4 regions of the Faecalibacterium sp. PGM34 genome follow, and region 1 is predicted to be linked to each of the others. Evidence: a T-box and tRNA genes for the amino acid it is inferred to sense, from the RefSeq annotation. Region 1 holds a T-box; the other regions hold tRNA genes.
What was found. The T-box of region 1 lies ahead of ACXPUX_RS06910 (valine--tRNA ligase). A T-box ahead of a tRNA ligase gene usually reads a tRNA of that ligase, here a tRNA-Val.
Positions count from the first base shown of each region.

Region 1 (7,212 bases):
CGATCTCCCCCGCCAGATAGGCGTACAGGGTCTCCCCTGCCGCACTGAAGGTCACCGTTGCCATTGCTTGTCCATCTCCTTTTTTGCAAAATAAAAGATCCCGTACACATAGCTTCAGTGTACGGGATCTTCGGGTTATTTTTTAGAAAAAGCTGTCGGCAGCTTACGCTTTCGCCAGCAGTTCGGCAGCTTCCAGCGCTGCCGCCTCGCTGCCGCAGACCAGCAGACCGCGGCGGGTGTTGGCGTGCGCCAGCTGTACCGCCTCGTCCAGACTGGTGCAGAGATGAGCGTCAAAGTGATATTTTGCCTTCTCGGTCAGACGCCGGGTCAGCTGCTCCTCCACACCGGCGGGTGTGACGAGATACACCTTATCAAAGGGGCTCTCACTCATGCCGGGCATGGTAGATTTATCCTTTTTCTGCTCCTCGGGGCTCAGGCCGGTCTCCAGCGCGGAGAAGAAGGCCTCGGCGCCCTCCTCCTCGGTCAGACCGATGATGGCGCTCATGTGGCGCACCTTGGCCATGTTCAGCACGCGCAGCAGTGCAGCAGCCTGCTGCGGGGTGCGGCAGGCATCCAGAATGACCAGCGGGCGCTGGGAAAGCACCCGGATGCTGCAACGGTTGTCCACGGCAGCAATGCCATCCAGAATGGCTTCATCGGAGATGTCCACCTCCTTGCGGCAGAGCGCCAGTGCCAGCTCCACCGCCATGGCGGCGTTGCCTGCGGCGTGACGTCCCAAAAAGGCCAGCGGCACCGTATAGCCGCCGTAGTCCACCCGGCTGGCAAACTGTTCCGCTTCCAAAAAGGTGATATCCTCCGGGTCGGGCACTACCAGCTCACAGCCGCACTTGCCCGCAGCTACGACCAGCTCGCTGAGCACCGCCTTAGGCTGCTCCGGCGCGGTGACGCAGATGCTGTCCTTGCGCATCACGCCGCCTGCCAGCGCAGCCAGACGCTCCACCGAGCGGCTCACGCCGTCCGGCCCCACCGCTGTGACGGCGCACACCGGCATTTTGGGCAGTGCCGCAGCAAGGCCCGCGTCCGGCAGCTCTACTACCGCCAGCGTGCAGCCAGCTTCCCCAAAGCAGTATGCAGCGGCGGCAAGCTCCGCCGCCTGCATGGGCAGCTCCTCATGGGCGGCAAGGGCATCGGCGGCGCGGCACAGCAGCGCCTCGTCCACCGGCTCGCCTGCCACCCGGATGCGAGCCGCAAGGGGCTCGCACCCGGCATGATAGACACCGGCACGAATGCCCTGCGCGTGCAGGATGGCCGTCAGCAGACGCGCCACCGCCGTTTTACCGGCAGTACCTGCTATGCCCACGAACTGCACCTGCTGCACCGAGGCGGGCAGCAGCGCACCCAGCTGCTCCGGGTCGGCAAAGCCGTCCGGCAGGGCTGCAAAATACTGATTTGCCTGTTGGATGGTCATTCGTGTCTCCTTTTTATGTGATAATACAGCCCCTCGCAGGCCAGCAACAGCACGATGGCAACAAGGATGCCTGCCAGAACACCGGCAGAATCCAGCCACACATCGGTAACCTGACTGCTGCGCCCCTCCGAGAAGAGCTGAATGGTCTCATCGGTCAGCGCCGTCAGCACACCGCCCAACATGGGCACGGTGATATGCCGCAGCGGGTGACGGCTGTACACCCGCATACAGAGCATGAGCAGAAAGCCCTCCAGCGTATACTCGCAAAAGTGTGCCAGCTTGCGCACGATGTGCATGGTCAGATGCTCTGCCAGCCCCGGCTGCCCCAAGCGGCGCAGAATAATGCGCATCCACGCCAGTACCCGACCGCTTGCGCCGGAAGAGACCGTAGCCACCGCCATGGAGTTGGAAAAGATGAACCAAATGCAGGCGATGAGTGCAGCGGTAAAGACCACCCGCCCGGCCATGACCCACAGCGAGGTGCGTTCTTTGTTATTGTATTCCACTATTTTAACCCAGAGCCTTGATGCTCTGCTCAATGTTGGCCAGCTTGTCCTGACTCTTGGCGTACTTATTGCGGATATCCTCCACCAGAGCCGCCGGGGCACGCTCCACGAACTTGGGGTTGTTCAGCTGGTTGCCGAACATGGCCATTTCCTTTTCAGCCTTGGCCTTTTCCTTGTTCAGGCGTGCCAGCTCCTTCTCGCGGTCGATGAGCTCCATCATGGGGATGAAGCCGCGGGCGGCGTGGGTAGACACCTGCACCATGCCGTCGGTGCTGCCCTCGTACTTTTCGGTAAAGGTCACATCGGTGGCAAAGGCGAACTTGGCCAGATAGACCTGTGCGTTCTGGAAGGGGGCAGCATCGGCAGTCTCGATGATCATGCTGGTCTTTTTAGCGGGATGCACGTTCATCTCGGTGCGCATGGTACGCACAGCCTTGATATAATCCATCACCTTTTCAAAGGCTTCTTCCTCGGCTGCCCAGTTGTGAGCAGCGTCAAAGGTGGGCCACGCCTGCGTCATGATAGTCTCGGCAGAGCCGGGCAGAGCCTGATACAGCTCCTCAGTGATGAAGGGCATGAAGGGGTGCAGCAGTTTGAGGGCCTTGTCCAGCACATACACCAGCACGCGGCGGGCGGTATCGGCCTGCTGTGCATCGCCGGAGTTCAGGCGGGGCTTTGCGATCTCGATGAACCAGTCGCAGTAGACGTCCCAGATAAAGCTGTTGATCTTGGCGGCTGCCAGACCCATCTCGTAGTGCTCCAGATTGTCGGTCATAGCACCGGCGACCTGATTCAGCTTGGTCAGCACCCACTTGTCGCTCATGTCCAGCAGCTCCTCGCAGGGCAGACCCGGTTCAAAGTCCTCGGGCAGGTTCATCAGCACAAAGCGGGTAGCGTTCCACAGCTTATTGGCAAAGTTGCGGGCAGCCTCCACCTTCTTTTCGATATAGCGCATATCGTTGCCCGGGGTGGAGCCATCCACCAGCATAAAGCGCAGAGCGTCTGCGCCGTACTGGGCAATGACTTCCAGCGGGTCGATGCCGTTGCCAAGGCTCTTGGACATCTTGCGGCCCTGACTGTCGCGGACGATACCGTGGATGCAGACCGTATCAAAGGGAGCCTTGCCGGTATAAGCCAGACCGGAGAAGATCATGCGGCTGACCCAGAAACCGATGATATCGTAGCCGGTGACCAGCGTGTTGGTGGGGTAGAAATACTTCAGGTCGGCGCTGTCCTCGTTGGGCCAGCCCAGCGTGCTAAAGGGCCACAGGGCAGAGGAGAACCAGGTATCCAGCGTGTCGGGATCCTGCGTCAGCTTTGCGCTGCCGCACTTGGGGCAGGCACAGGGAGCAGACTTTGCCACCACGGTCTCGCCGCAGTCGTCGCAGTACCAAGCCGGGATCTGATGGCCCCACCACAGCTGACGGCTGATGCACCAGTCGCGGGTGTTCTTCATCCAGTTCATATAGTTCTTGGTGAAGCGCTCGGGCACGAACTTGATCTCGCCCTTCTCCACGCTCTCGATGGCGGGCTTTGCCAGCGGCTCCATCTTGACGAACCACTGCTTGGACACCATGGGCTCGATGGTGGAGTGGCAGCGGTAGCAGGTGCCCACCTCGTGCTTGAGGGGCTCGATCTCCTTCAGGAAACCGCCCTCCTTCAGGTCAGCCAGAATGGCCTTGCGGGCTTCCAGCGTGGTCATACCGGCGTACTTGCCGCAGTCCAGTACCTGAGGCTCGTTGACGGTGTTCTTACCGGCGGCAAACAGAGCATCGGCAGCAGCCTTGTCGGCAGCGCCGGTCATGTGGCCGTCGTAGGTAAACACGCGCACGATGGGCAGATCGTGACGCAGACCCACTTCAAAGTCGTTGGGATCGTGGGCGGGGGTGATCTTCACGACACCGGTGCCCTTGGTCATATCGGCGTGCTCATCGCAGACGATGGGGATCTCCTTGTTCAGCAGGGGCAGCACCACATGGCAGCCGTGCAGATGCGCGTAGCGGGGATCCTCGCCGTTGATCGCCACAGCGGTATCACCCAGCATGGTCTCGGGGCGTGTGGTGGCCAGCTCCAGCATCTCGCCGGTCTCCTTGACCGGGTACAGCAGATGCCAGAAGCTGCCGTCCTTCTCCTCGTACTCCACCTCGGCATCAGAGATGGAGGTGTTGCAGTGGGGGCACCAGTTGACCATGCGGTTGCCGCGGTAGATCAGCCCCTTGTCGTACAGGCGCACGAACACTTCCTTGACAGCCTCAGAGCAGCCCTCGTCCATGGTAAAGCGCTCGCGCTCCCAGTCGCAGCTGCTGCCCAGCTTTTTCAGCTGGCTGACGATGCGGTTGCCGTACTTGGTTTTCCATGCCCATGCGCGCTCCAGAAAACCGTCGCGGCCGACCATTTCCTTGGTCAGGCCCTCGGCGCGCATAGCCTCCACCACCTTGGCTTCGGTAGCAATGGAAGCGTGGTCGGTGCCGGGCACCCACAGGGCGGCATAGCCCTGCATCCGCTTGGTGCGGATGAGGATATCCTGCATGGTGTTATCCACCGCATGACCCATGTGCAGCTGACCGGTAACGTTCGGCGGCGGCATGACGATGGTATAAGGTTTCTTGTCCGGATCGGCCTTCGTGTGGAAGTAGCCGCCGTCCAGCCAGAACTGGTAGATACGATCTTCCACCTGACTGGGATCGTACTGCTTTGCAAGCTCTTTCATAGTGTCCTCCCAAAAATTTGATGAAGTGGGACGCAAAAAGCCGCCCCACGGAGCGTTCCATGGGACGGCTGTAAATACATGACCGCGGTACCACCCAAATTGCGCGGAAAGCTCCGCGCCCCTTGATGCCCCTGTAACGTAGGGCAGACCCGAAAGCGGCTTACCGGCTCAGCTCACCGCTTCTGCTCCAAAGTGACAGTGCCCCGCCGGTATCCCGCCGGGTTTTCAGCTGCCCCCGGCTCTCTGTGCGGCTCCAGACGATGCACACTCTTTTTCAACGCATTTATAAAAAGAATATAGCGTTTTTTGTAGGATTTGTCAATCAGTTTTTCAAACCTTTCACCCAACGCACCAGCTTCCACACCATTGCACCCAGATGCGGACAGTAGCTCACCATCAGCGCCTGCAGCTTCTGGCTTTTGTGCTCCAACGGGATCTTCCATGCAGCGCGGCAGTGCGTCTTTGCCAGCTCCAGCAGTGTTTTTTCCTTTTCCGGGTCCCGCTCCGGCTGGTTGACCAGCCGGAAATACACCTCGGCGCAGGACATGATGCAGCGTTGCTCCGTAGTGCTGCGGAAGGGCTCCGGCTGCCCCTTTACCAGCTGCCAGACCCGTTCCCATGCCAGTGCCGCCGTGTAAAAACGCAGGCTCGGCTCCTGCCGCACGGCAGAGCTCGGACGCTCAAGGTAGGCATAGAGCGGGCAGTTCAAAAACGCCATACTGCCCGCCTTGAGAAATTCTGTCACAAAAAACAGGGCATCCTCCCCGTAGAACAGCGCCGGGTCAAAGCGGATATCCTGCAGCAGCTCCCGGTGGGTCAGCATCCGCCAGCAGTGCCCGCCGCTCCATTCCCGCATCCACGAGTAGTTTTCCGCCGTGATCCTCTGCGGTGCCGGACATTCCGTTACCGTCCACAGGGTCTCGTTTTCCTGTATGCTGCGGTAGCGGCACATGGACATCCGGGTACCGCAGCTGCACAAAGCATCGTACAGCCATTCCAGATACTGCGGCAACACAAGATCATCAGAATCCACAAAGCCGATGTACTCGCCCTTTGCCTGCTCCAGCCCAAAATTGCGCGCAGAGGACACCCCTCCGTTTTCCTTACAGAAAATGCGCACCCGGGCATCCTGCGCCGCATAGCGCTGCATGATCTGCCAGCAGCCGTCCGGCGAGCCATCGTTTACAACGATCAGCTCAAAATTCCGGTAGGTCTGCGCCAGCAGGCTGTCCAGACACGCGGGCAGATACTTTTCCGCCTTATAGACCGGTACGATCACCGAGATCAGGGGGATTTTTTCTTTATTCATCCGGCTCTCCTTTTTAAGAAGCTGTACCAATAATCAAAAATGTGGTATAATGTGGCTATGATTATCAAAAACGAAAGAAAGCATTACGCCAGCGATTTGACGGACAGCCAGTGGGCTATGATTGCCCCTCTCTTTCCCCCTGCAGGGCATAAAAGCAAGTGGGAAAAACGGGAACTTGTGGATGCAGTCTTATACCTTGTAGAGAATGGCTGTAAATGGCGTAATCTTCCCCATGACTTTCCGCCGTATACCACGGTGTCCAACTTTTATCATGCAGCTGTCAAAAGCGGGCTATGGGAGAAGCTCCTGGCAGCACTGGTTGCCCAGACAAGGGAACAGGCAGACAAGAAAGCGCAGCCGACTTATGGAATCATTGATTCACAAAGTGTAAAAACAACTGGTCCGGCTCAGGAGCGTGGAATTGACGGTGGAAAAAAACGAAAGGACGAAAAAGACACATTGTAGTTGATACAATGGGCAACCTGCTCGCTGTCGTAGTACATGCTGCCAATATTCATGATACGAAAGCCGGGATTCTTGCTGCAAAACGGGCGGTCGAGAAATATCCCTCCATCCGGCGCTTTTGCGCAGATGCCGGTTACCGCAAGACTTTTGAGAAGGATGTCAAAGAGACTCTGGGGCTGGAGGTTGACATTTCTGCGAGAATTAAGCCCGAGTGGACGATCCTTCCGAAGAGATGGATCGTAGAACGTACCCTGGCATGGATCAACTATTCCAGACGCCTTTCCAAAGACTATGAGATTACAGTTGTATCAGCTCAGGCTATGTGCATGATCGCCGCTCTACGAACTCTTATTGCTCGGTTTTGAACTTATTGGTACGGGTTCTCAGTCCGTCACTTCGGTGCGCAGGCGGGCAATGAGCCGCTCCATCAGCGCTACCCGGTTGAAGGGGGTCATCAGGTAAAAGCCGTCCGCATAGGGCGCAGCCGCCTTAGCTGCCTGCACCGAGACTTCCAAGCCCAGCTCCTCGCCTGCGGCGCGGTCCAGCCCTTCAAACTTCTGGATGATGGCCTCGTCCACATGGATGCCGTTGACCTCGTTTTCCATAAAGATGGCGTTGCGCTGGCTGACCACCGGCAGGATGCCTGCCAGAATCTTTGCCCGCTCGCCCAGCATTTCCCGGGCTTTTTTCAGGTTTTCCACCGCCTGTGCCGACAGCACCGGCTGGGTAAGGAAGCCGCTCATGCCGTTTTCCAGCTTTTCTGCGGCACGTCGCAGCTCTACCTCAAAATTGC
Region 1 is NZ_CM136898.1:1,474,094-1,481,305, reverse strand. It holds gene ACXPUX_RS06925 (STAS domain-containing protein) at 1-64, opposite strand, end outside; gene ACXPUX_RS06920 (folylpolyglutamate synthase/dihydrofolate synthase family protein) at 164-1,429, opposite strand; gene ACXPUX_RS06915 (VanZ family protein) at 1,426-1,935, opposite strand; gene ACXPUX_RS06910 (valine--tRNA ligase) at 1,940-4,645, opposite strand; T-box leader at 4,703-4,932, opposite strand; gene ACXPUX_RS06905 (glycosyltransferase family 2 protein) at 4,968-5,954, opposite strand; gene ACXPUX_RS06900 (transposase) at 6,012-6,419, shown strand; gene ACXPUX_RS06895 (transposase) at 6,428-6,784, shown strand; gene ACXPUX_RS06890 (bifunctional homocysteine S-methyltransferase/methylenetetrahydrofolate reductase) at 6,803-7,212, opposite strand, start outside.

Region 2 (7,212 bases), 520 kb from region 1:
GGATGCTGCGGGAAGAACAGCGCCACCGCCAGCGCCGTCCAGCGCCGCACCTGACAGCACAAATAAGCTGTGAGCACCGCCACCAGCGGCCATACCTTCTGTCCGCTGAGCAGCACCAGCACGACATACAGCGGCAGGTGGGTGATAAGTGGGTAAAGGTACTGGGCAGCCGTGGGACTGGCACCAAAGTAGAAGATGCCCTGCAACGCCAGCAGCCCGGCGGTGCAGCCCGCCAGCGCCCAGCGCTTTTTGTCCGTCCAGCGGATGGGGCAGAACGCCGCACTGAGCAGGATGCCGAAGATGCCCACCGCTGCGCCGTCCAGCAGCTCCAGCAGTGCCCCCGGGGCGGTCACAGGACGACCTTCTTTCCCGCAAAGGAGTACTCCAGATACTGGTCCCGCACGGCGGTAAAGCGCCCGTGGGGCAGCGGCACCTCGGCAAGGCTTTCCATGGTGATGCTTTTGGCGGTGATGTTCTGGATGTATTCCATGTTTACCAGATAGGAGCGGTGCGGGCGCAGAAAGCCCGGGTAATCTGCCAGCTGCCGCGCCAGCTCATCCATGCTGCCGCTGCTCTCGATGACAGTGCCGTCCAGCAGATGGAACACCAGCGTGCGCCCCTGCACCTCGCAGTATTCCAGACTGTCCAGCGTAATGCGGGTCACGCCGCTTTTGCAGCGCAGGATCAGGCTGTGCTGGGTGCGCTTGCGGCACTCGGCCAGCACGGCATCGGTAAGGCGGAAAAAGCTGTCCTTCCAGATGGGCTTGAGCTGGTAGTAGTAGGCGCCTACCACATAGGACTGTACGGCAAATTCCGACGAAGAAGTGACAAAAATGATCTGCACCGCCGTGTCGTACCGGCGGATCTCCCGGGCGGCGTTGATGCCGTTGATGCCGGGCATGAGTACATCTAAAAGCAGCACGTCAAAGCGCACCCCGGCCTCGATATCTGCCAGAAGCTCCGTGGGCTTTGTATAAGGGAACAGTTCCAGCTGCGCCCCCCCGCAGGGTGCGGTACTGCTCCAGAAAATCCTGCATCTGATGCAGCAGCGCGGCATTGTCATCACAGAAAGCGATCCTGGTCATAGCAAAGAAATCCTTTCCGAACAAAAAAGTCTACCCCTTAACGATACCACATCCGCGCCGTTTCGTCACGTCTTTTTCGCAAATTTGCAAGCTTTTTACATCCCCGGCAGCTGCATTGCACCCCTATTCGGCAGAGTGTTCAACGGCAGGGCGGCCCCCTTGTGCAGAACGTCTAAAAATCGCGCTGAAGCTTGTATTTTGCCTGCGGAGCGTGTACAATAAGCACAGAATATGTTTGCGCAGAGCAGGAGAGCGACAGACAGAGCAGATAGCTTTGTTTGTTGCGCTCTTTTTTGTTTTGCGCTTAAGCTTCAGAGCAAGGAGAGAAGATCATGAGCCAGACCAAATACATCCTCTCATTGGATCAGGGCACTACCAGCAGCCGGGCGATCCTGTTTGACAACGAGCAGAACATCGTCTGCGTCCAACAGCGGGAATTTGAGCAGATCTACCCCCATCAGGGCTGGGTAGAGCACAACCCTATGGAGATCTGGTCCAGCCAGTACGGCGTGATGAACGAGGTCATCGCCCAGAGCGGCGTAGACCCCAAGGACATTGCGGGCATCGGCATCACCAACCAGCGCGAGACCACCATCCTGTGGGACAAGAACACTGGACGCCCGGTATATAATGCCATCGTCTGGCAGTGCCGCCGCACCGCGCCCCTTGTGGACGAGCTGCTCAAAACCCCCGGCATGGCAGACTATATCCGGGAAAACACCGGCCTTGTGCCGGACGCCTATTTCTCTGCCACTAAGATCAAGTGGATCCTGGACAACGTCCCCGGTGCGCGGGAAAAGGCCGAGGCCGGGGAGCTTTTGTTCGGCACGGTGGACACCTGGCTGGTTTGGAAGCTGACCGGCGGTAAGGTGCACGTCACCGACCGCACCAACGCCAGCCGCACCATGCTGTACAACATCCGCACACTGGACTGGGACGACACCCTGCTCAAGGCACTGGACATCCCCCGCTGCATCCTGCCCAGCGTGAAGGACTCCAGCGAGGTGTACGGCTATACCAGCATTCAGGGCGTGGATGTGCCGGTGGCCGGTATTGCAGGCGACCAGCAGGCTGCGCTGTTCGGGCAGGGCTGCTTTAAGCCCGGCGATGTAAAAAACACCTACGGCACCGGCTGCTTTTTGTTGATGAACACCGGCAACAAGATCTACCAGAGCAAGAACGGTCTGGTCACCACCATTGCCATCAGCCTTGACGGCGAGGTGGAGTATGCGCTGGAAGGCTCTGTCTTTGTGGGCGGCGCGGTCATCCAGTGGATCCGGGACGGGATGCACCTCATTCAAGACAGCTGCGATTCCGAGTATTACGCCCAGAAGGTGCCGGACAACGGCGGGGTGTACATCGTGCCCGCCTTTACCGGTCTGGGCGCACCTTATTGGGATATGTATGCCCGGGGTGCCATTCTGGGCATTACCCGCGGCACCACCCAGAACCACATCATCCGCGCGGCCGAGGAATCCATCGCCTACCAGAGCGCCGACCTGATGTGGGCCATGGAAAAGGACACCGACATCACCATCAGCACCCTGAAGGTGGACGGCGGTGCCAGCCGCGACCACTTCCTGATGCAGTTCCAGTCCGACATCCTGAACAAGGAGGTGCTGCGCCCCGCCATCCGGGAGACCACCGCCCTTGGCGCGGCGTATCTGGCCGGCCTTGCCACCGGCGTGTGGAAGAGCCGGGAGGAGATCAGCCACCTGTGGAGCTGCAACCAGCTGTTTGAGCCCAAAATGGACGCCGTCCAGCGGGAAAAGCTGGTCAAGGGCTGGCACAAGGCCGTGGGCCGCAGTCAGGACTGGGCCGAGCACGAGGCGTAAGGCAAGAAAGCTTTTGACCGCATAACAGTATAATACCCCCGGCAGGCTGCCACCGTGATGGTGATAGCCTGCCGGGGGTTTGTTATGCCAGTATTTTGTCCAGCTGGAATTGCAGGATGCTGTCCAGCCGCTCCAGCCGTTCCGGGTCGATGGAGAGCACGGGGTGGCCGGTAAAATGGAACGTCCGCAGCTTTTCCAGATCGGCACGGATGCTGTCGGTCAGAAGTCCGCGCGCGGTTGCAATAAAATCAGTGCCAAGCCGCGGAGAACAGTGCCGGATGCACCATTCCGTATTTTTCAGCTGGTCGTTGTCCAAATCAAACAGCAAGCTGCGGTTGTTATCAAAAACGGGTGCCATTTTTTGGACTTGCAGCGTGTCGTTCTCGAACAGGACACCAAAGTTTCCGCTGTGCCGGTCGGTATTCAGGATAAGTGCATCCAGAATGCACATCCGCCGGAAGGCATCGCCGCTTCCAATGCCTTCAAAATAGTGCAGAAATCCGGCGATCGTCCGGTCTTTTGTCAGAACAGCGGCCTTGGCAAGGCCGTAGCGTTCGCTGGTGAAAAGGGCGCACTTGGAGATCAGCTCCCCGTGGTGGAAACCGAGGTCATAGACTGCCGCTCCCGGGCAAAGCGGGACTGCCAGCTGAGAAGCCAGATACTCCGACACCGGTTCCATGCCGAATACGCTGCCGGTCTTATACAGCTGAATGGTGTCCTTCTCCCGCACCCAGCATTTGGCGTACTGCCCGTCTGTACTGAACTCCGGGGAGGTGGACGAGAAGCTCGTGCTGGACACAGAACCGTCAAAAGCAGCCTGCGAGATCATCTCGTTGAAAGGGTTCTGATAAAGAGAAACGTCCCGCCATTGCAGGTCGGCATCTGCTGTCCTGACCCAGAAGGTATCGTTCAGTGACAGCGCATGGGTCACATTCAAATAGCCCTCCAGCGTATCGCAGCCGTATTCCTTCAGCAGCGCTGCAATGTGCGCCCGGTGCTTGGGCGCTTTGCGGCGCTCCAGAAAATCCGTCAGGTTCGTATAGCCGAAAGGCCGCTGCGCGGTGTACCAAAGATCTTCCTGTGCAGCGGTTTCCATGTACTCGTTCTGCTCGCAATGAAATGCAAGCCAGACGGTGTCCTTGTTCAGCAGGAGATAGTGCATCACGAAGCTCCTTTCGGTCAAAAGATGTTGCTGTATCCTTATTATAGCATGGATATCCTTCTTGCCAAGGTGGTTTTTGGCGCGGAAAGCTTTTTGCAGCTGGCGGGTGTACTGCCCTGCTCTGACAGGGCGCAACAAAAAAGCCCCTGACCTAAGTCAGAGGCTCTTGTTTTGGTGGACGGTACAGGACTCGAACCTGTGACCTCCTGCACGTCAAGCAGATGCTCTACCAGCTGAGCTAACCGTCCATGTCATATCGACTTGGATATTTTACCACAGCTTTTTGCAAAAAGCAAGACCTTTTATGCTTTTTATGCGTTCTTTTTTTACTTTTCCGGCGAAAGCGCCCGGCGGATGATATCGTACAGCACCGGCTTCATGGCGTCGATGTTGTCCGGCTTGCCCTCCAGAATGCTGGAATAGCATACCGACATACACATACTGCCAAGGGCGGTGATGCGCTGGTAGACCTCCCGTTCGGTGCGTCCGGCCATCTCCGGGCTGGAAAGCACGATGGCCAGCAGCTTGCGCATCAGGGGCTCGGCTTCCCTGCTGGCTTCGATCTGGTCCAGCCCAGGCCAGACGAAGTTGCGCTCCAAGAACCGCAGCACCAGCACGTCCTGCCGCAAAGCCTCGATGATATGGTCGATGACGAACACCACCTGTGCGGTAAAGTCGGGCAGCTCGGGGTGCTGCTCGACCGCAAGGCAGGCATCGCTCAGCAGCTGGTAGCTCACCCGCCCCAGCAGCGCCTGCATCACCGCGCCCTTATCCTGAAAATACAGATAAAACGTGCCTTTGCCCACCTTTGCCCGGCTGGTGATATCCTCCACGCTGGTCTTGGCGGTGCCCCGCTCCAGAAACAGCTCGTAGGCTGCATCCAGCAGGGCGCGGCGCTTTTCCTGCTTCTTCCCTTCCACGGTGCTCATGCTATGGGTAGATTCCTCTTTTCTCTGAATTTAGACGCAGGTATGTGCTGCGTCCGGTCTGCGTACCTTAGTTTAGCAGTCCTTGGCCGTTTGTGCAAGCCCGGTTTGCTATACAATTTTTTGCCGATGATAAAAAAACTGACTTTCAGTCACTTTTCCTGCTTGACACACTGTCCGGGGTGGATATAATAGTGTTTGCCCGGAAGATGACCGACAGTCAGTTTTGCGGACATTCCCAATCAACTTTCTATTCTGGAGGGTTCTCATGAAAAAGATCGCACAAGGCATCGTGCGTCTGCGCAAGCTGATCTTAACAGTGGCCGTGCTGCTGTTGATCCCTTCCGCGATCGGCGCCATTGCCACCCGCATCAATTATGACATCCTCACCTACCTGCCGCAGGATCTGGACTCCATGATCGGCGAGGTAACCCTTGAGGACGATTTCCATCTGGCCTCCACCGGTATGATCACGGTAGAGGGCCTGCCAACCAATGAACTCATCGCTATGAAAAAGGAGATAGAAGCCGTGCCCGGCGTCACCCAGACCTTCTGGCTCAGCGATGTGATCGACCCCAACATCCCCACCGCCATGCTGCCTGCCGATATGCAGCAGTTCATGTTCGGCAAGAACGATTCCACCATGCTGATCGTCCGCTTCGACGCACCCAGCGCCAGCGACGAGACTATGGATGCGGTCGCGCAGATCGAAAAGCTGCTGCGCAAGGACTGCTTCTTTGGCGGCTTGAGCGTCATTCTGCAGGACACCAAGGCGCTGGTCAATCAGGAAATGCCCATGTACATCCTGATCGCCGTGGGTGCCAGCCTGCTGGTGCTGTTCCTCTCGCTGGAAAGCACCCTCACCCCGCTGCTGTTCATGCTGGGTCTGCTGTTCCCCATCGCGTACAACTTCGGCACCAACATCTTTCTGGGGCAGATCAGCTACATCACCGAGGCTCTGGCCACCGTGCTGCAGCTGGGCGTTACAATGGACTTTTCCATCTTCCTGCTGCACCGCTATGAGGAAGAAAAGGAGCTGCGCTCCTCCAATGAGGAGGCCATGACCAGCGCCATCTGCAAGACTATGACCTCCATCTCCGCTTCCAGCCTGACCACCATTGCAGGCTTCCTTGCTTTGTGCGCCATGCGCCTGACGCTGGGCCGCGATATCGGCCTTGTCATGGCAAAGGGCGTGGCACTGGGCGTCATCTGCACCGTGGTCATCCTGCCTTCCCTGATCCTTACCTTTGATAAGTGGGTGGAAAAATACAAGCACCGCACCGTCATCCCCAAGCTGACCAAGCTGAGCTACTTTGTTTCCAAGCATTCCGTGCCCATCGTGGTCGTGTTTATCCTCATCCTCATCCCCTTTGCCATTGCGCAGAACAAGACCAGCGTGTACTACACCCTGTTCGATTCCCTGCCCCAGGACCTGACCGGCATCGTGGGCACCAACAAGCTGGGCGAGGACTTCGGCATGACCACCAGCCACTTTATTCTGGTGCATGACGATCTGACCGCTACGCAGGTGTCCGACCTGTGCGACGAGCTGAAGGAGGTGGACGGCATCACGCAGGTGATAAGTCTGGACTCCATTACCGGCCCCGGCTTTGACACCGAGCTGCTGCCCGACAGCGTGATGGAGATCCTGCAGTCCGGCGGCTACAAGCTGATTTTGGCCAACAGCTCCTACAAGACCGGCACGGATGCCATCAACAGCCAGCTGGACGAGATGATCGGTCTGGTCAAAAACGTAGATCCCGAGGGCGTCATCACCGGTGAAGGTGCTATGACCAAAGACCTGATCGAGGTTGCAGACGTGGACTTCAAGAACGTCAACGTCTGGTCTATCATGGCAGTTCTGGTCATCATCGCCATCTCCTTCAAGAGCATCTCCATTCCGGTGCTGCTGGTCGCCAGCATCGAAGCCGCTATTGCCATCAATATGGGCATCCCGTACTTTACCGGTACGCAGCTGCCCTTCATCGCCAGCATCGTCATCGGCACCATCCAGCTGGGCGCTACCGTGGACTACTCCATCCTGATGACCACCCGTTATCACGAGGAGCGCGCCTTTGGCCGCACCCCCAAGGAAGCTGCCCAGCAGTCGCTGGAGCATTGCAGCCAGTCCATCCTGACCAGTGGTCTGACCTTCTTCGCCGCGACGGTCGGCGTGGCTGCCATCAGCAAGATGGAGCTGCTGC
Region 2 is NZ_CM136898.1:958,677-965,888, reverse strand. It holds gene ACXPUX_RS04570 (sensor histidine kinase) at 1-353, opposite strand, end outside; gene ACXPUX_RS04565 (LytR/AlgR family response regulator transcription factor) at 350-1,063, opposite strand; gene glpK (glycerol kinase GlpK) at 1,418-2,920, shown strand; gene ACXPUX_RS04555 (HipA protein) at 3,003-4,082, opposite strand; tRNA gene ACXPUX_RS04550 (tRNA-Val) at 4,255-4,330, opposite strand; gene ACXPUX_RS04545 (TetR/AcrR family transcriptional regulator) at 4,409-5,011, opposite strand; gene ACXPUX_RS04540 (efflux RND transporter permease subunit) at 5,277-7,212, shown strand, end outside.
Region 2: it encodes a tRNA-Val, which carries the amino acid that the T-box ahead of ACXPUX_RS06910 (valine--tRNA ligase) is inferred to sense. The anticodon was not compared.

Region 3 (7,212 bases), 1.3 Mb from region 1:
ATGCTCGGAGATATAGGGGATCTCTGCCCAGACCACCATGCCGTACCGGTCGCACAGGTCGTAGAAATACTGGTCGTGCTGGTAGTGCGCCAAGCGGACGGTGTTTGCACCCAGCTCCCGGATCAGCGCCATGTCCTCATCGTGCATCTCCCGGGTGATGGCATTGCCCAGACCCTTGCGGTCCTGATGGCGGGAAACGCCGTGGAGGGGGTAGGGCTTGCCGTTGAGGAAAAAGCCCTTCTTTGCATCCACCGAGAAACTGCGCAGACCCACCTTGGTGGTCACTTCGTCCACCGGCTTGCCGTCCTGCATCAGACGAACCACACAGGTGTACAGGTAGGGGTCCTTTACGCCATTCCACAGGTGGGGAGCATCCAGATGGAGGGAAGCATTTTCGCTCTCACCTTTTGCAACCAAGTTACCCTCGGCGTCCAGCAGCTCCACCGCAACGGTGCCCTCGCCTTCCACCAGCGTTTCCACCTGAATGTCGGCGCTGCCCTCTTTCAGGGCGGGGGTGATCTTCACACCGGTATCGCCAAAGTGTCCCAGCGCAATGTGGTTTTTGTTCACCACCAGCAGGCTCACATCCCGGTAGATGCCGCCGTAGAAGGTAAAGTCTGCTTTCTGGGGATAAACGCGGTCGTTGACGCTGTTGTCTACCTGCACCGTGAGCTGGTTTTCTGCCTGCAGCAGCTCCGTGACCTCTGCCCGGAAGGTGGAGTAGCCGCCGTCATGGGTGCAGAGCTGCTGACCGTTCAGCAGCACAGCAGCGCTGGCGTTGACACCCTCAAATTGCAGCCAGACCTGCTGCTGTGCCGGGTCAAAGGCCGGTGCTGCAAAGCTGGTGCGGTAGGTGCAGGTACCCCGCCAGTAATCGTTACCGCCATCCTGACCGTCTTGGGCGTTCCAGGTGTGGGGCAGTGCTACGGCAGCGGTCACGCCGTCCGGGCCGGTAAACTGCCAGTCCTTCATAAGCTTTGCAATACTGCGCATTCGATTCCTCCTGTTTTTCGCTGTACTCCGGTAATTTTTCCGTGCATTTTTCTTTCGTTGTTATTTTATCAAAGCGACCGCATTTCGCAAGATGCCCGCGAAAATCGGTCGTTTTGCGTGCGCATTCGGTTTTTTGCTTCCAAATGTAAACCAATATATTTGTATATTTTTCACAAGCAGATGTATCTAACACGCCGTAAAAAGAAAGCCGCCGCAGGACTTCCGTTTTCGGAAATTCTGCGGCGGCTGCCGGTTTCTTAACTTATTTTTGCAGCGGGAAGATGATCTTTTCCGCAAAGAATTCGCCCTGCTCTTCCAGGGTCAGCGTGCCTTTATACTTCTGCACGATACGCCGGATCACCTTCAGCTCGTATTGTGCGGAGCGGTTTGCCTGCTTTTCCGGCGGGCGCAGCGGGCTGATGATATTCGCCACCACAAAGCCCTGCCGCACACAGACCAGCAGGTCAATGACACGGCACTCCGGGCGGGCAGTCTGCACCGCGCTTTCCACGGCATGATCCAGTGCATTGGCAAACAGCGCGTACAGATCCCCTGCCTCGATAAAACCCAGACAGCTGCCGTTTGCCACGGCATTCAGCTGGATGCCCCGGGACTCGCACAGCAGGCTCTTCTCGGTCAGCACCACATCCAGCACCTCGTTGCCGGTGTTGCAGTTCGCATCATAAAGGCGGGCTGCGCGCTCGGCCTCCTCGATGCGCTCTTGCGGCACCGCTTCGGGCGACAGCTTGCGGAGATCGGCGATCTGCACCTTCAGTTCATGGCAGCGCTTGTTGATGATCTGCACATTCTGCCGGGCGACCTGATACTGCTGACGCTGGCGCTCGTACAACAGGTTCAGGGCATTCATCTCTTTTTCCATGGCAGATTTCTTGAACAGCTCTGTCTGGAAATACAATAATGTAAGAAAATAGAGCTGTCCGGTAACCAGCGTAGCCACCAGACTGGGCGGCCATGAATCGATAGAGGTATCGCTTAAAACCGCTGCCTGCACCATAAACAGGCTCCCAATAAAAAATGAACTGAACAACTGCCGGGGCCCGATATGGTATTCCCCCTTATAGGGAAGCTGCCGGGCAGGCAGTGCATACACCACCCCAAAGAACACCGTCCCGGACAGCAGCTGTACCAGAACCGCCCAAGGGGAAGTCATATTCAGCGGGTGTCCATGCCGGGAAAAATACAGTTCCAGAAAGCACCAGCCCTCGTAGGCGCACTGCGCGATGAGCAGGCTCCACACCGCGCAGTACATCGCACCTTTTTTATTGATAACCGTACACAGGTAGATCATCCCGGCCAGCAGCACAAAAAAGGAAATATAAAGCACCAGCAGCAAAAGCTGCTGCTGCCACAGTGTTGTGGACTGTGCCAGCGGATCCAGCAGCTGTGCCAGTAAAAGCAGCGGGAACAGCATCCCACAGGCACGCGCCCAGAAATGGGAGCGATGCCGTAAAGGCAGGCAAAAGACCAGCGCCGCGCCCCAGCGCAGCAGCGCCCGGAGCAGGCTGTTCAGCAGGGATGTTGTCACAGCACACCTCCCATATAGGACGCCACTGCGGTAAGAAAGGCCGTGCGCTGCCGTCGGCTGATCTCAAGTCGGTCGTCTTTCACAAGGGCAAAGTCACTTTCAACGCCCTTGACGTAGGCCAGGTTGACCAGATAGCACTGGTTGCAGCGGACAAAGTGGTACTCGGCAAGCTGCTTTTCGGCGCTTTGCAGGCTGGCGCGCACCGCAAATTCTCCTTTGGCGGTGTGGTAGTACAGCATCCGGCTGCGGGTCTCCAGATAATAGATATCCGCAGTGTCCAGCAGCTGGATGCCGCCGCCCGCCAGCTGCAGCACCACCTGCCCGCCTCTGCGCCGCTGCACCCGCTGGATGGCGCGGGAGAGCTTTGTGCAGAACTGATAATAATTCACCGGTTTCAGCACATAATCCAGCGCGTCCACCTCGTACCCCCGGATGGCGTACTGCGCCATGTTGGTCACAAAGACCAGCACCACCTCCGCGTCCACCGCCCGGATGGCTTCGGCAGCGGCAAAACCGTCCAGCCGGGGCATCTCCACATCCATAAAAATGATGTCGAACCCCGGCGTATAGTGCTCTGCAATCTCGGAGCCGTCCGCAATGAGGCTGATCTCCACCTGTAACCCCTGCTCCTCGGCATATTGCCGAACGAACCGATTCAGGCATTCCCGCGTTTCCTCCTGATCTTCCACGATCGCGATTCTGAACATCCTGCACCCACCTTCTCTCTGCGTCTGATCGCCGTATCACTCTTTTTATTGAAACATACTTTTCTGTGAAATGCAATGGAAAACCTTTGTTTGAAACGAGGTTGTTTTTAGACGCCCGTCTTGTAGGGGCGGCCAAGTTCGCACAAAGCAAGCTTCCTTCTGCAAAGCAAAAAGGCAGGATACCACTATCATAGTGATACCCTGCCTTTGCTCGTTTACCGTTCCGATTAGTTCTTCCGCAGAACCTCCGATAAACAAAAAACGTACCCGAACCCTTTTTCGTAAAGAATCGGGTTCGAGTACGAACTGTATGGTGGAGAATTAGGGACTCGAACCCCAGACCCCCTGCGTGTGATGCAGGTGCTCTAACCAGCTGAGCTAATCCTCCATATTCGCTTGTGTTGTGCGCTCCGAACTGGAACGTGATTATTATAGCACGGCCTTTGCCGAAATGCAAGCCCTAATTTGAAATTATTTTACTTTTTTCGAAACACTTTCCTTCCCAGCAAAAACGCCATGCCGGGTGCCGGGCGTGCAACATTACCGCCGGGCAGCTGCACCGGCTGCGCCCTGCACAAAAAATGTGCGGCAGGCTGTTGCTCTTTGCCTGCAAATCGTGTATACTTGGGGGCAGAAAGCTGCATAAGAGAAATCGAGGGATGAATATGCTGACACTTCGCGGGATCATCACGCTGGTAATATTGGCTGTGCTGTTTGCGCTGGCCGTGGTCTGGATCTCCAGACAGGGCGGCTGGAAGGGCGAGGGCTGCAACGGCAACTGCGCTTCCTGCCACAGCCATTGCGAGGACCCGAACGCCAAGAAGAAATAACCCAAACAGGGCTGCTGCACGAAATACGGTGCAACAGCCCTGTTTTATCCCGCTATTGCTGCGGAAAAATGATTATAATTTGTGCCCAAGAAACGTCCGCAGACCTTTCTTGGGCACTTTTCACTGTTGTTTCCGTTCAGAACGCACCGCGCTGGGCGGCATAGACGGCGATGGTGCTCAAAAGATCCTGCAGCGCCTTCTGGTAGGTAGTGCGGCCGATGTGCAGCTGCTCTAAGATCTCGTCCTCCGGGCGCTGCTCAAAGAAACGCATCCGCAGCAGATCTGCCCGCATGGGGTCGTGCACCTGATAGTAGTCGATTCCCTCATCAATGGCGCTTTGCCAGCGGCGGTTTTCCGGCGTGCGTGCCCAGTGGCGCTCGCCGTACTTGCGCAGGGCGTTCCGGGTCAAGTCGCGTTGTTCCTGCGTCACTGGCGCTTCCCCCTTTTGGGCAGTTCCAGCGTTGCACTGCGCGAGAACCGGTTCTCGGCATCGAAAAAGCAGGCGTCCCGCTCGGCCATCGTCAGGCCCAGCATGGTGGAAAGCCGCTCGGCTTCGTCCAGCTTGAACTGAGTCTCGCCCAGCAGCTTGTGCCGCAGGGTGTTGCTGCTGATGTGCAGCACACTGGCCACATATTGCAGCTTGTAGCCACTGTCTTGGATGTAAGTGTAGATCAGGTTTGTGTTTGCCATGGCTTTGCTCCTTTTTTGTAGTTCATCGCATTTGCAACAATCATTGGTTGTATTATACTTTGTTGTTGATTAACTGTCAACCTATAATTTCCAAAACGCTCGTCAATTGTTGATTTTCAGGAAATTTTCTGCTATACTCAAAGCAGAAAGCCGCGTTTCACGCTACAACCCATAGTTTTCAGGAGAACCGCCATGTCCGATCTATCTACCCGTGTCCGTCTGCGCCGGGAGCAGCTGGGCCTTTCGCAGCAGGAGCTTGCCCGGCGCATGGGCTACCGCTCCCGTTCCTCCATCACCAAGCTGGAAAAAGGCATCAACGACCTACCTCAGTCCAAAGTAGAGGAGCTGGCGCAGGCTTTGGAGACCACCCCCGCCGCCCTGCTGGGGCTGGACACGCCCTGCGCCTGCCCCCCGGGCTTTGAGCCTCTGCCCGCCATGGTGCAGGTACCGCTGATCGGCTCCATCGCCTGCGGCACCCCCATCACCGCCGAGCAGAATATCGAGTGCTATATCGGGGTGCCCGCTGCGTGGCACGCAGATTTTGCCCTGACCTGCCACGGCGACAGTATGTCTCCCACGATCTGCAACGGGGATATCGTCTGCATCCGCTGCCAGCCCGAGGTGGAGCAGGGTGAGATCGCCGCCGTGCGGGTGGGCGAGGAAGCCACCCTCAAGCACTTCCACCGGCAGGGCGATGCTGTGATGCTGCTGGCGGATAACGCCGCCGTCTGCCCGCCCATGTTCTACGCCGGAGAGCAGCTTTCGGAGCTGCACATTGAGGGTAAAGCCGTGGGGCTTTGCCGCGGCCTATAAGATAAGGAGAGAAAGGAGCAGCCCGTGTTCGGCAAAAAGAAAGCGTTCCCCGCTTACGACTCCGCCACCCAGAAGCCGGTGCTGCGGTGCAGCATCTGCACTGGGGAGCAGGTGGCCGGGTTTCAGGATCTGCACACCGGCCATTTTACCGAGGTGCAACTGATCCGCAGCCCGCAGGAATTGCAGTCCTTTCGCAGCCGGTACGGCATCCCCGCCGACTGCCCTATTGAAAAGATTTATTGAGCAAGGAGTTCATCATGCAGCAGGCACCCGAAGCCATGACCCTGAAGGTCATTGCCCATATCCACACCGCCTTTCCCACCAAGTTCGGCATCCCGCGCCAGAGCGGGCTGGTAGAAGAGCTGCGGGGCGAGATCCTCTTTACCCCGGAATACCGCAACCCCGACGCCCTGCGCGGGCTGGAGGATTTCAGCCACATCTGGCTGGTGTGGCAGTTTTCCGGTGCAGTGCGGGAAAGCTGGTCCCCCACCGTGCGCCCGCCGCGCCTTGGCGGCAACACCCGTGTGGGTGTGTTCGCCACCCGGTCGCCCTTCCGGCCGAACCCTCTGGGGCTTTCCAGCGTAAAGCTGGAAGCCATTGAGCAGCGCCCGGACGTGGGGCCGGTGCTCATCGTGCGCGGTGCCGACCTGATGGACGGCACCCCCATCTACGATATCAAGCCCTACATCCCCTACGCGGACTGCCACCCGGATGCCGCCGAGGGCTTTACCGGGCAGACCCGCACCCACCATCTGGAGGTGTCCTGCCCGGAAGCGCTGTGGCAGACCGTACCGGAGGCCGACCGCGCCGCTTTGCAGGGCGTGCTTGCCAGTGACCCCCGCCCCTCCTATCAGCACGACCCGCAGCGGGTATACGGCATGGAGTTTGCCGGGCTGGAAGTGCATTTTACCGTGGACGGTGCTCAGCTCACCGTGCGGGACATCACCCTATTATAAAAGGAGCCGTTCATGGAACTGCGGACTGTCAATACCTTTCTGCACATCGCCGAGCTGCACAGCTTTTCCCGCACCGCGCGGCAGCTGGGCTACTCGCAGTCGGCGGTGTCCTCCCAAATCGCACAGCTGGAAGCCGAGCTGGGCACCCCGCTGTTTGACCGCGTGGGCAAAACGGTACGTCTGACCGATGCCGGGCAGACCTTTTTAGGCTACGCCCGCACCCTGCTGGAAACTGCCCAGCAGGCGCAGGCCGCCTTGCAGCCCGCCCAGCAGGTGCGGGGCAGCCTGCGCATCGCGCTGGCAGATTCCGTGTGCAGCACCTTTTTGCCGGGGCTGTTGCAGCGCTACCACGCCCGCTGCCCGCAGGTGGAGCTGGTGCTGCACACCGCCAGCTCGGACGAGATGCTGCAATTGCTGAGCACCAATCAGGTAGACCTTGTCTACACGCTGAACCAGCCCCTTTTGCAGCCCGCGCTGGTGCTGGCTGCGGACGTGCCGGAGCCGGTGTGCTTCATTGCACCGCCGCAGCATCCGCTTGCGCAGGAAAACGCGCTCCCGCTGGACATTCTGCCCCGGCAGGAGTTTCTGCTTACCGAGCGGGGCATGAGCTACCGGGACGCGCTGGACCAGTGCATGGCGGCGCACGGCCTTGCCATCCATCCCTATCTGGAACTGGG
Region 3 is NZ_CM136898.1:149,916-157,127, forward strand. It holds gene ACXPUX_RS00675 (glycoside hydrolase family 2 protein) at 1-993, opposite strand, end outside; gene ACXPUX_RS00680 (GHKL domain-containing protein) at 1,256-2,539, opposite strand; gene ACXPUX_RS00685 (LytR/AlgR family response regulator transcription factor) at 2,536-3,246, opposite strand; tRNA gene ACXPUX_RS00690 (tRNA-Val) at 3,558-3,634, opposite strand; gene ACXPUX_RS00695 (FeoB-associated Cys-rich membrane protein) at 3,906-4,076, shown strand; gene ACXPUX_RS00700 (hypothetical protein) at 4,213-4,506, opposite strand; gene ACXPUX_RS00705 (hypothetical protein) at 4,503-4,766, opposite strand; gene ACXPUX_RS00710 (LexA family protein) at 4,959-5,579, shown strand; gene ACXPUX_RS00715 (aspartate dehydrogenase) at 5,604-5,822, shown strand; gene tsaA (tRNA (N6-threonylcarbamoyladenosine(37)-N6)-methyltransferase TrmO) at 5,837-6,535, shown strand; gene ACXPUX_RS00725 (LysR family transcriptional regulator) at 6,548-7,212, shown strand, end outside.
Region 3: it encodes a tRNA-Val, which carries the amino acid that the T-box ahead of ACXPUX_RS06910 (valine--tRNA ligase) is inferred to sense. The anticodon was not compared.

Region 4 (7,212 bases), 1.1 Mb from region 1:
AGGTTGATGCGGATGCTCTGGGCGCTGGGGCCTTTGCCGATCATGATATCCAGCGCGTAGTCCTCCAGTGCGGGGTACAGCACCTCCTCCACCTGCCGGGACAGGCGGTGGATCTCGTCGATGAACAGCACATCGCCCTCCTGCAGGTTGGTCAGCAGGGCAGCAAGGTCGCCGGGCTTTTCAATGGCAGGGCCGCTGGTGATGCGGATCTGCACCCCCATCTCGTTGGCAATGATACCCGCCAGCGTGGTCTTGCCCAGACCCGGCGGGCCATAGAGCAGAATGTGATCCACCGGCTCGCCCCGGCGCTTGGCGGCTTCCAGATAGATCTTCAGGTTCTGCTTGGCCTTTTCCTGCCCGATGTAGTCCTCCAGATGCTGCGGGCGGAGGTTATTTTCCTCACTGTCCGCCGGGGTCATGACGGGCTGCATCATTTTTGCGCCGTACAGCGCGGTATCGTCCTGCATTGCTTACCTCCTGCCTGCCATGCTGCGCAAGGCCAGCTTGATGATCTCTTCCACCGGCAGCGCGGCGTCGATCTTTGCGATGGCCAGCGCCGCCTCGCTCTGGCTGTACCCCAGCGACACCAGCGCCGCAATGGCCTGTGCGCTGCTCTGAGTCGCGGGCGTGTCGGCGGCAGAGCCCGCCACATCCTCCAGTGAGATGCCGTCCACAAAGCCCCGCGCCACCTTATCCTTCAGTTCCAGCACGATGCGCTGCGCCAGCTTCGGCCCCACGCCGGAAGCAGCCTTAAAGGCCTTGTGGTCCACCGCCGAGATGGCCAGCGCCACCCGCTGCGGCTCCATGACGCTGAGGATAGCCAGCCCCACCTTGGGGCCCACGCCGGACACGGCGGTCAGCATCTCAAAGCAGGCCTGCTGCTCCTCGGTGGCAAAGCCGTACAGGCTTACATCGTTCTCGGTCACGCTCATCACGGTGTACAGGGTAGCCTCCTGCCCCACACCGGGCAGTGCCCCCGCCACACTGGCCGGGCACTGGGTATAGTAACCCACGCCGCCGCAGCTGAGCACCACGGCGTTCAGGCTTTTTTTCACGATTTTTCCAGTCAGACAGTAGATCATAGAATCCTCTCAGTCAAGACCCGCCGCCCCGCAGGGCGGCTGTGGTATGCGGTCAGATGGGCCCCGCCACCCGGCGGGTGTAGCGGTTGAGCTGGTTGCCGTTGGTATGGCAGAAGGTAATGGCCATGGCCAGCGCATCGGCGGTATCGTCCGGCTTTGGCACGGCAGGCAGATGCAGCAGCACCCGGGTCATCTCCTGCACCTGCTTTTTCACGGCCTTGCCATAGCCGGTGACCGCCTGCTTGACCTGCATGGGGGTGTACTCGTAGATGGGCAGCCCCGCCTGCGCCGCCGCCAGCAGAATGACCCCGCGCGCCTCAGCTACGCCGATCACGGTGGTCTGGTTGTGCTGGTAGAACAGCTTTTCGATGGCAAGCACCTCGGGCTGCGTGCGTTCGATGACCTCCTTGATGCCGGTATACACCTCGTCCAGCCGCCGTTCAAACGGCACGCCCGCGTCCGTGCACACCGCGCCGAAATCCACCGGCGCAAAGCGGTTGCCCGCATACTCCACCACGCCCCAGCCCACGATGGCGTAACCGGGGTCGATGCCCAAAACTCTCATGCTGCGTTCCCTTTCCGACACTACTCCTATTATAGTTTTCTATTATAGCACAACGTCTGGTTGGGGGCAACAAGAAAGCTGTCGCCCGCCGTCCCAAAACCCGCGCTGCACCGCACAGAAGCCGGGTTCCGGGGTGCTTTTTTCAAAAAAGTTTTACAATTTTTGAAAAAAGCCCTTGCTTTTTGTCACAGGCTATGGTATTATAATCTAGCTGATTTCAGCAAAACAGAATATGGACGGTTAGCTCAGCTGGTAGAGCATCTGCTTGACGTGCAGGAGGTCACAGGTTCGAGTCCTGTACCGTCCACCACATCCCCAGACCATTCGGTCTGGGTTTTTTGTTTGTGGTGGGTGCTGCACCGCTTGTAAATCCACCGTATTTTCGTTATAATAAAACTGAAAGAAGGTGGGCACTATAATTTTGCAGTATTTTGTCATAGCATCCGATACGGGCAATAAGATTCCGGTTGAAATCGAAAAATCAACTTCTGCCGACCTTGCAGCGACCCAAGAGAGTTGGCAGACCGACTGGACAAGCGAGTTCATCGGTGATCCCGCACTGGAAAAGTATACCGCCAAGACCGAAGGCGGCGAAATCGTAGCATTGGGTGCTTACCGCGAAACAGAAGCCAGTATGTTCGTGTATATTGAATACATCGAAAGTCACCCAGAAAGTAACCCTACGTTAACTGCAAAACGCAAATATCTGGATATTGGGCGCATGATGATCGCATTCGGCATCCAGCTTTCCATTGATTCCGGTAAAAATGGTGTTGTCACCTTTGAAGCCAAGACGGATGAACTCGCAAAACATTATATCCGGGATTTTGGCGCAATTCAGGTCTTTGCCAAACAGTCCGGTGGACCGATCATGTTGATGGTTGCCGATAATGCGGCGCTTTCTCTTTTCAATACATATCTTTCCTGAAAGGTGGTGCTCCTATGGATATCGAGGTCAAACGAATGTCCCCTACTGCTGTTGAAATGCTTGACCAACTCAGTGCAGTCTGCAAACGGTTCAGCGTTGATTACTATGCAGTCTCCCAGAATCAGCGTGATCTGCTGGACAGCATTGCCCTGCACGAATACCAACTGAAAAAAGCACACGAACAAGGGCTGAAGCGTTCCGAAGTGCCGCCGTTTCTCGGTTTGAAGCGCTCTGACCGCAGCAACGATATGCCCGCCTGAAGGTTCGACTGCCTTGGACAATGCTCCACCACATCCCCAGACCATTCGGTCTGGGGATTTTTTGTTGTCGTTCGCCAGCCCGGAACAGCAAACCGGGAATTTCACTCTTATCGGGGGTGTTCTTTCCTTGGCGGGTGTGATATACTCGGCTTAGTTCAACAAATCGGAATTTGGAGGGGCGAATCATGTGGAATGAATTAGGTATCAGCGGTGGAACCGCAATTGTTATTTTGATCGCGCTGTATTACGTTATCAAATGGGCAGTGAGAAACGGCATCAAAGAAGCTTACCGTGCTATCACGGGAGAGAAAACCGATGAAGATATCCAAAACGAAAAAGAACTGGAAAAACTCGGATCAGATTCAGAAGAGCAATAAAGCTGCACGCGTTCCCGGCAAAGAACAGCGCACAAAAAACCACATAAAGGAGAACCTTCACCATGGAATACAAACGTTTTGGCAATAAGATCATTGTCCGCATCGACAAGGACGAGGAGATTCTTGAACAGGTCAAAGAGCTTGCCCTGAAGGAAAACATCCGCCTTGCCGCTGTGCAGGCGCTGGGCGCCGCCAACAGCTTCACGGTGGGCGTATATAATGTAGCGGAGAAGAAATACTACGCCAACACCTTCAGCGGCAGCTTTGAGATCGTGTCCCTGACTGGCACCATCAACACCATGAACGGTGAATTCTACGCCCACCTGCACATGAGCGCCGGCAACGACAAGGGTGAGGTGTTCGGCGGGCATCTGAACCGGGCGGTGGTCAGCGCCACCTGTGAGATGGTGGTGGATGTTCTGGACGGAACGGTAGACCGCCAGTACGACCCCGTTACCGGGCTGAACCTGTTCAAGTTCTGAGCTGCTTTGTAAAAAATAAGGCCGCTGCGCGATGTTTGCGCAGCGGCCTTTTGCTTATAGCTCCTCCTGCCGGGTGTAGGGCTCCATACCGTGGTCGGCGGGGTCGTAGGATTCCAGCACGGTGATGTAGTTTTCTTGAAAGTGGCACATCACCGTCTTTAGCATGCCGCTCAGCTGCCCCTTTACCGTGATGGTGGACAGGACAAAGTCTGCCACCAGCTGCACAGTATCCGGCTGCAATTCAAAGCACAGACCAACCGCCAGCATGGGGATGACGACCTGCTGCGCCTGCAGCGGCACCGCGCTGCCCAGCTTTTCCAGTACAGGACGGCTCAGCGCCGAGGCTGCCTGTACGCAGCGCTCCACCTTTTCCTGCGGGAAGCGCCGCATCAGCTCCATGCTGCGCAGCTGCGCCACCACGGCGGTATCGCCCCGTACGATGCCCCGGGTCACCTCCGCCTCCGAGCGGGTGTTGGCGCATTGCAGCATACAGCGCATGGCGTCCTCGTAATCCTCGTAGTAGGTCTGACGGTCGCAGAACAGGTTCAGCATAGATTGCAGCACGGCATCGGTCTCCTCGGTGACCGCCAGCCGCCCGAAGTCCATCGGCGTGCCCTCCATCCGTGCGCTGCGGTCGTTCAGCTTCTCCAGCTCCTCCGGGATGACCGTGGAGGGCAGAAAGCGGTCATTGCCGTTGCGGTAAAATCCCCACTCTGCGGGCAGAATGCGGGGGATGACATCGCCGCTGGAAACGATATTGAAGATATTGCTGGTGCCCCAGTTCTTTTTCAGGCTGCCGTCTGCCGCGTGGTTGTTGTTAAAATCCTGCTGTAAATCGGGGCAGTCTGCCGCCGTCAGGGCTGCCGGAGCGGCAAAGGTATAGACGTAGGTGTTTTTCTTTTCCAACTGCGGCAGCACGGCGGGCAGGCGCGCCGCCACAAGGTTGGTCACGCCGCCGCCCCGGCTGTACCCGCCCATCCAGAGCTTCAAAGTGCCCAGCGGCTGACGCTTTGCCGATGCCTGAACGTATCCGCGTATTTTTTCAACCAGCTGCCGCGCCGCCGTCACAAAGCCGGTATGGGCGCTGCCGGGCCCCGCATGAAGGTTGCCGGACCACTCGGCACCGTAGCCGGAGCCGCGCAAAAACGCCCCGATGATGGTCACCTGTCTTCCGCCGCGCACCAGCGTTTTGCGGGCGATGGCACAGGCCACAGTGTCCGGGGTGTTGTTCAGGCTGTGGGTATAGTTGAACAGCTGCACCTCGGTAAAGCCCAGCTTTGCAAAGGCGTCCCGGATATGGTCGGCGCGGCCGACCTCGCCCTCCATCCAATAGCGCTGGTCGCTCTCCCATGGACAATCGGCGGCTGCCGCCATGCCCAAGGTGGCCAGCGCCAGCTGGTTGTCGTACTCCGTGGCAGGGTGGTCGAACAGGCTGTCGCTGTAATAGTAGTCGTGCCGCAGGTCGGCGCTGTTGCGGTCACTGCGGTACCACAGGGTATAGTAGTCGTCCGGCACGGCGCGGCCGACCAGCGCCGTAGCTGCCCCGGCCTGCGGCAGCGCCGCAGCGGGAGCAAGCGCCCCCGCCGCAAGGGTCACCGCAAGACCCTTGCAAAAATCCCGTCGTTTCATGGTTCCATCCCCTCACATCCGCTTCTGCGGCCTGTACCCCGCAGGCTTTTTTATAGTATAATCCTTTTTACCGCCGGATGCAATTTTTACTTGCGGCAGTCAACAAAAACCGGGAAGCTCCGCAGAACTTCCCGGTTGACAGATACAAGAATATTCTTTATTACAGCGAAAGATCCAGCTCGTGGCAGTATTCCACGATATGGTGGAACATCTGCTCCACGGCAGGGGCCATAGAGGCCGGGCGCTGCACGGCCAGACCCACCACGCGGTACTCCTCCGGCTCGATGGGGTACACCTTGACGGCGGCCTTGCAGTCCCGCAGCAGCATCCGCGGCATGATGGAGATGCCCAGCCCGGCTTCCACCATGGCAATGTTGGACTGGTCGTCGATGACATGGCAGCGGCGCTCGGTGCCGATCTTGTATTTCTTGAGGAACTGGCGCATCTCGGCATCGGTGGCGTCGCACTGCACTACAAAGCTCTGGCCGTTCATCAGCGCCGGGGTCATTACGCCGTCCTGCGGCTCCGGCCAGTCCTGCGGCACGATGCACAGCAGCGGCTCCCGGAACAGCTCGGTGAGGTTGAACTCCTCCCGGCAGGTGGAGGACAGGAAGGCGATATCCACCTGACCGGTGCGCAGCCACTCCTTGACATCATCGTAGGTGCCCTGATATACTTCGATCTCGATCTGCGGATAATGCGCCGCAAAGCTTTTCAGCAGCCCGGGCAGCAGCGAGGCGCACACCGAGTTGAATACACCCAGCTTCACCTTGCCCTTTTCCAAGCCGTTCAGGCGGGCGATGCTCTGCTTTAGCGCCTCGTCACTGTTGAGCACATCGCGGATAGAGGGGTACAGGGAAGCGCCGTAGCTGGTCATGGATACGCCGTTTTTGCCGCGGTTGAACAGGGCAAAGCCCAGCTCCTCCTCCATTACGGCAATGGCGTGACTGATGGCCGAGGGGGTCAGGTGCAGCTGCTGTGCCGCCTTGTTGAAGCTGCCCTGCCGCGCCACAGCATCAAAAATTTCGTAGGAAAATAGCGTCATGCCCAAAGCCTCCTTCCGTCTATACTGGTTCGGAGACGCCCGATTCTCTGTGAATCTTTTTCATCTTTCATTTGAGATAGTTCAATTATCTTCTTGATTGTACTATCCCGCGCCTTTTCTGTCAAGCATTTTGCCCCGATTTTTGCACGTTCTGTGCAGATTTTGCCGCGATTTTTGCAGGAAATGCCGCCTTTCCTCCGTTATGGTTCCTGTAACGATTTTTAACGACCTGAACGAGGTGTTTTTTATGGCCGCACTATCCCCGCACCGCAGCTTCAGCGGCACCGCTCTGAAAACCATTGCCTGCATCACTATGCTGGTGAACCACATCGGTGCGTCCTGCATCGAGGCAGGCATCCTTACGCCCGGACTGGACGCCGGTGTCCTTTCGCAGGACACCCTTTCCGCCTACCCGTTGTACCGGCTGGACATGGTGCTGCGCTTCACCGGACGGCTGGCCTTTCCTCTGTTCTGCTTTTTACTGGTGGAGGGCTTTGTGCACACCCACAACGTCAAAGGCTACCTTGGGCGGCTGGTGCTGTTCGGCCTAGTGAGCGAAGTACCCTTTGATCTTGCGTTCTTCCGCACCCCCTTTTACTCGGATGCGCAGAACGTTTACTGGACGCTGGCGCTGGGCGTGCTGGCTATGGCAGGGCTCAAGCGCTTTGAAAAGGAAAACGGCCTGCCCGGCTGGCAGGGGCTTGTGTGGGCGGGCGGGTGCGCCGCGCTGGCACTGGCTGCCAATACCGACTACAACGCCAGCGGCGTGATCATCATCTGCGCGTTGTACCTCACCCGCGCAGACCGCAAGCAGCAGTGCCTTGCGGGCGCGCTGCTGTTTTTG
Region 4 is NZ_CM136898.1:333,296-340,507, forward strand. It holds gene ruvB (Holliday junction branch migration DNA helicase RuvB) at 1-467, opposite strand, end outside; gene ruvA (Holliday junction branch migration protein RuvA) at 471-1,082, opposite strand; gene ruvC (crossover junction endodeoxyribonuclease RuvC) at 1,135-1,647, opposite strand; tRNA gene ACXPUX_RS01700 (tRNA-Val) at 1,882-1,957, shown strand; gene ACXPUX_RS01705 (hypothetical protein) at 2,069-2,575, shown strand; gene ACXPUX_RS01710 (hypothetical protein) at 2,590-2,835, shown strand; gene ACXPUX_RS01715 (DUF6019 family protein) at 3,021-3,212, shown strand; gene ACXPUX_RS01720 (PPC domain-containing DNA-binding protein) at 3,275-3,694, shown strand; gene ACXPUX_RS01725 (lipase family protein) at 3,749-5,323, opposite strand; gene ACXPUX_RS01730 (LysR family transcriptional regulator) at 5,484-6,368, opposite strand; gene ACXPUX_RS01735 (TraX family protein) at 6,616-7,212, shown strand, end outside.
Region 4: it encodes a tRNA-Val, which carries the amino acid that the T-box ahead of ACXPUX_RS06910 (valine--tRNA ligase) is inferred to sense. The anticodon was not compared.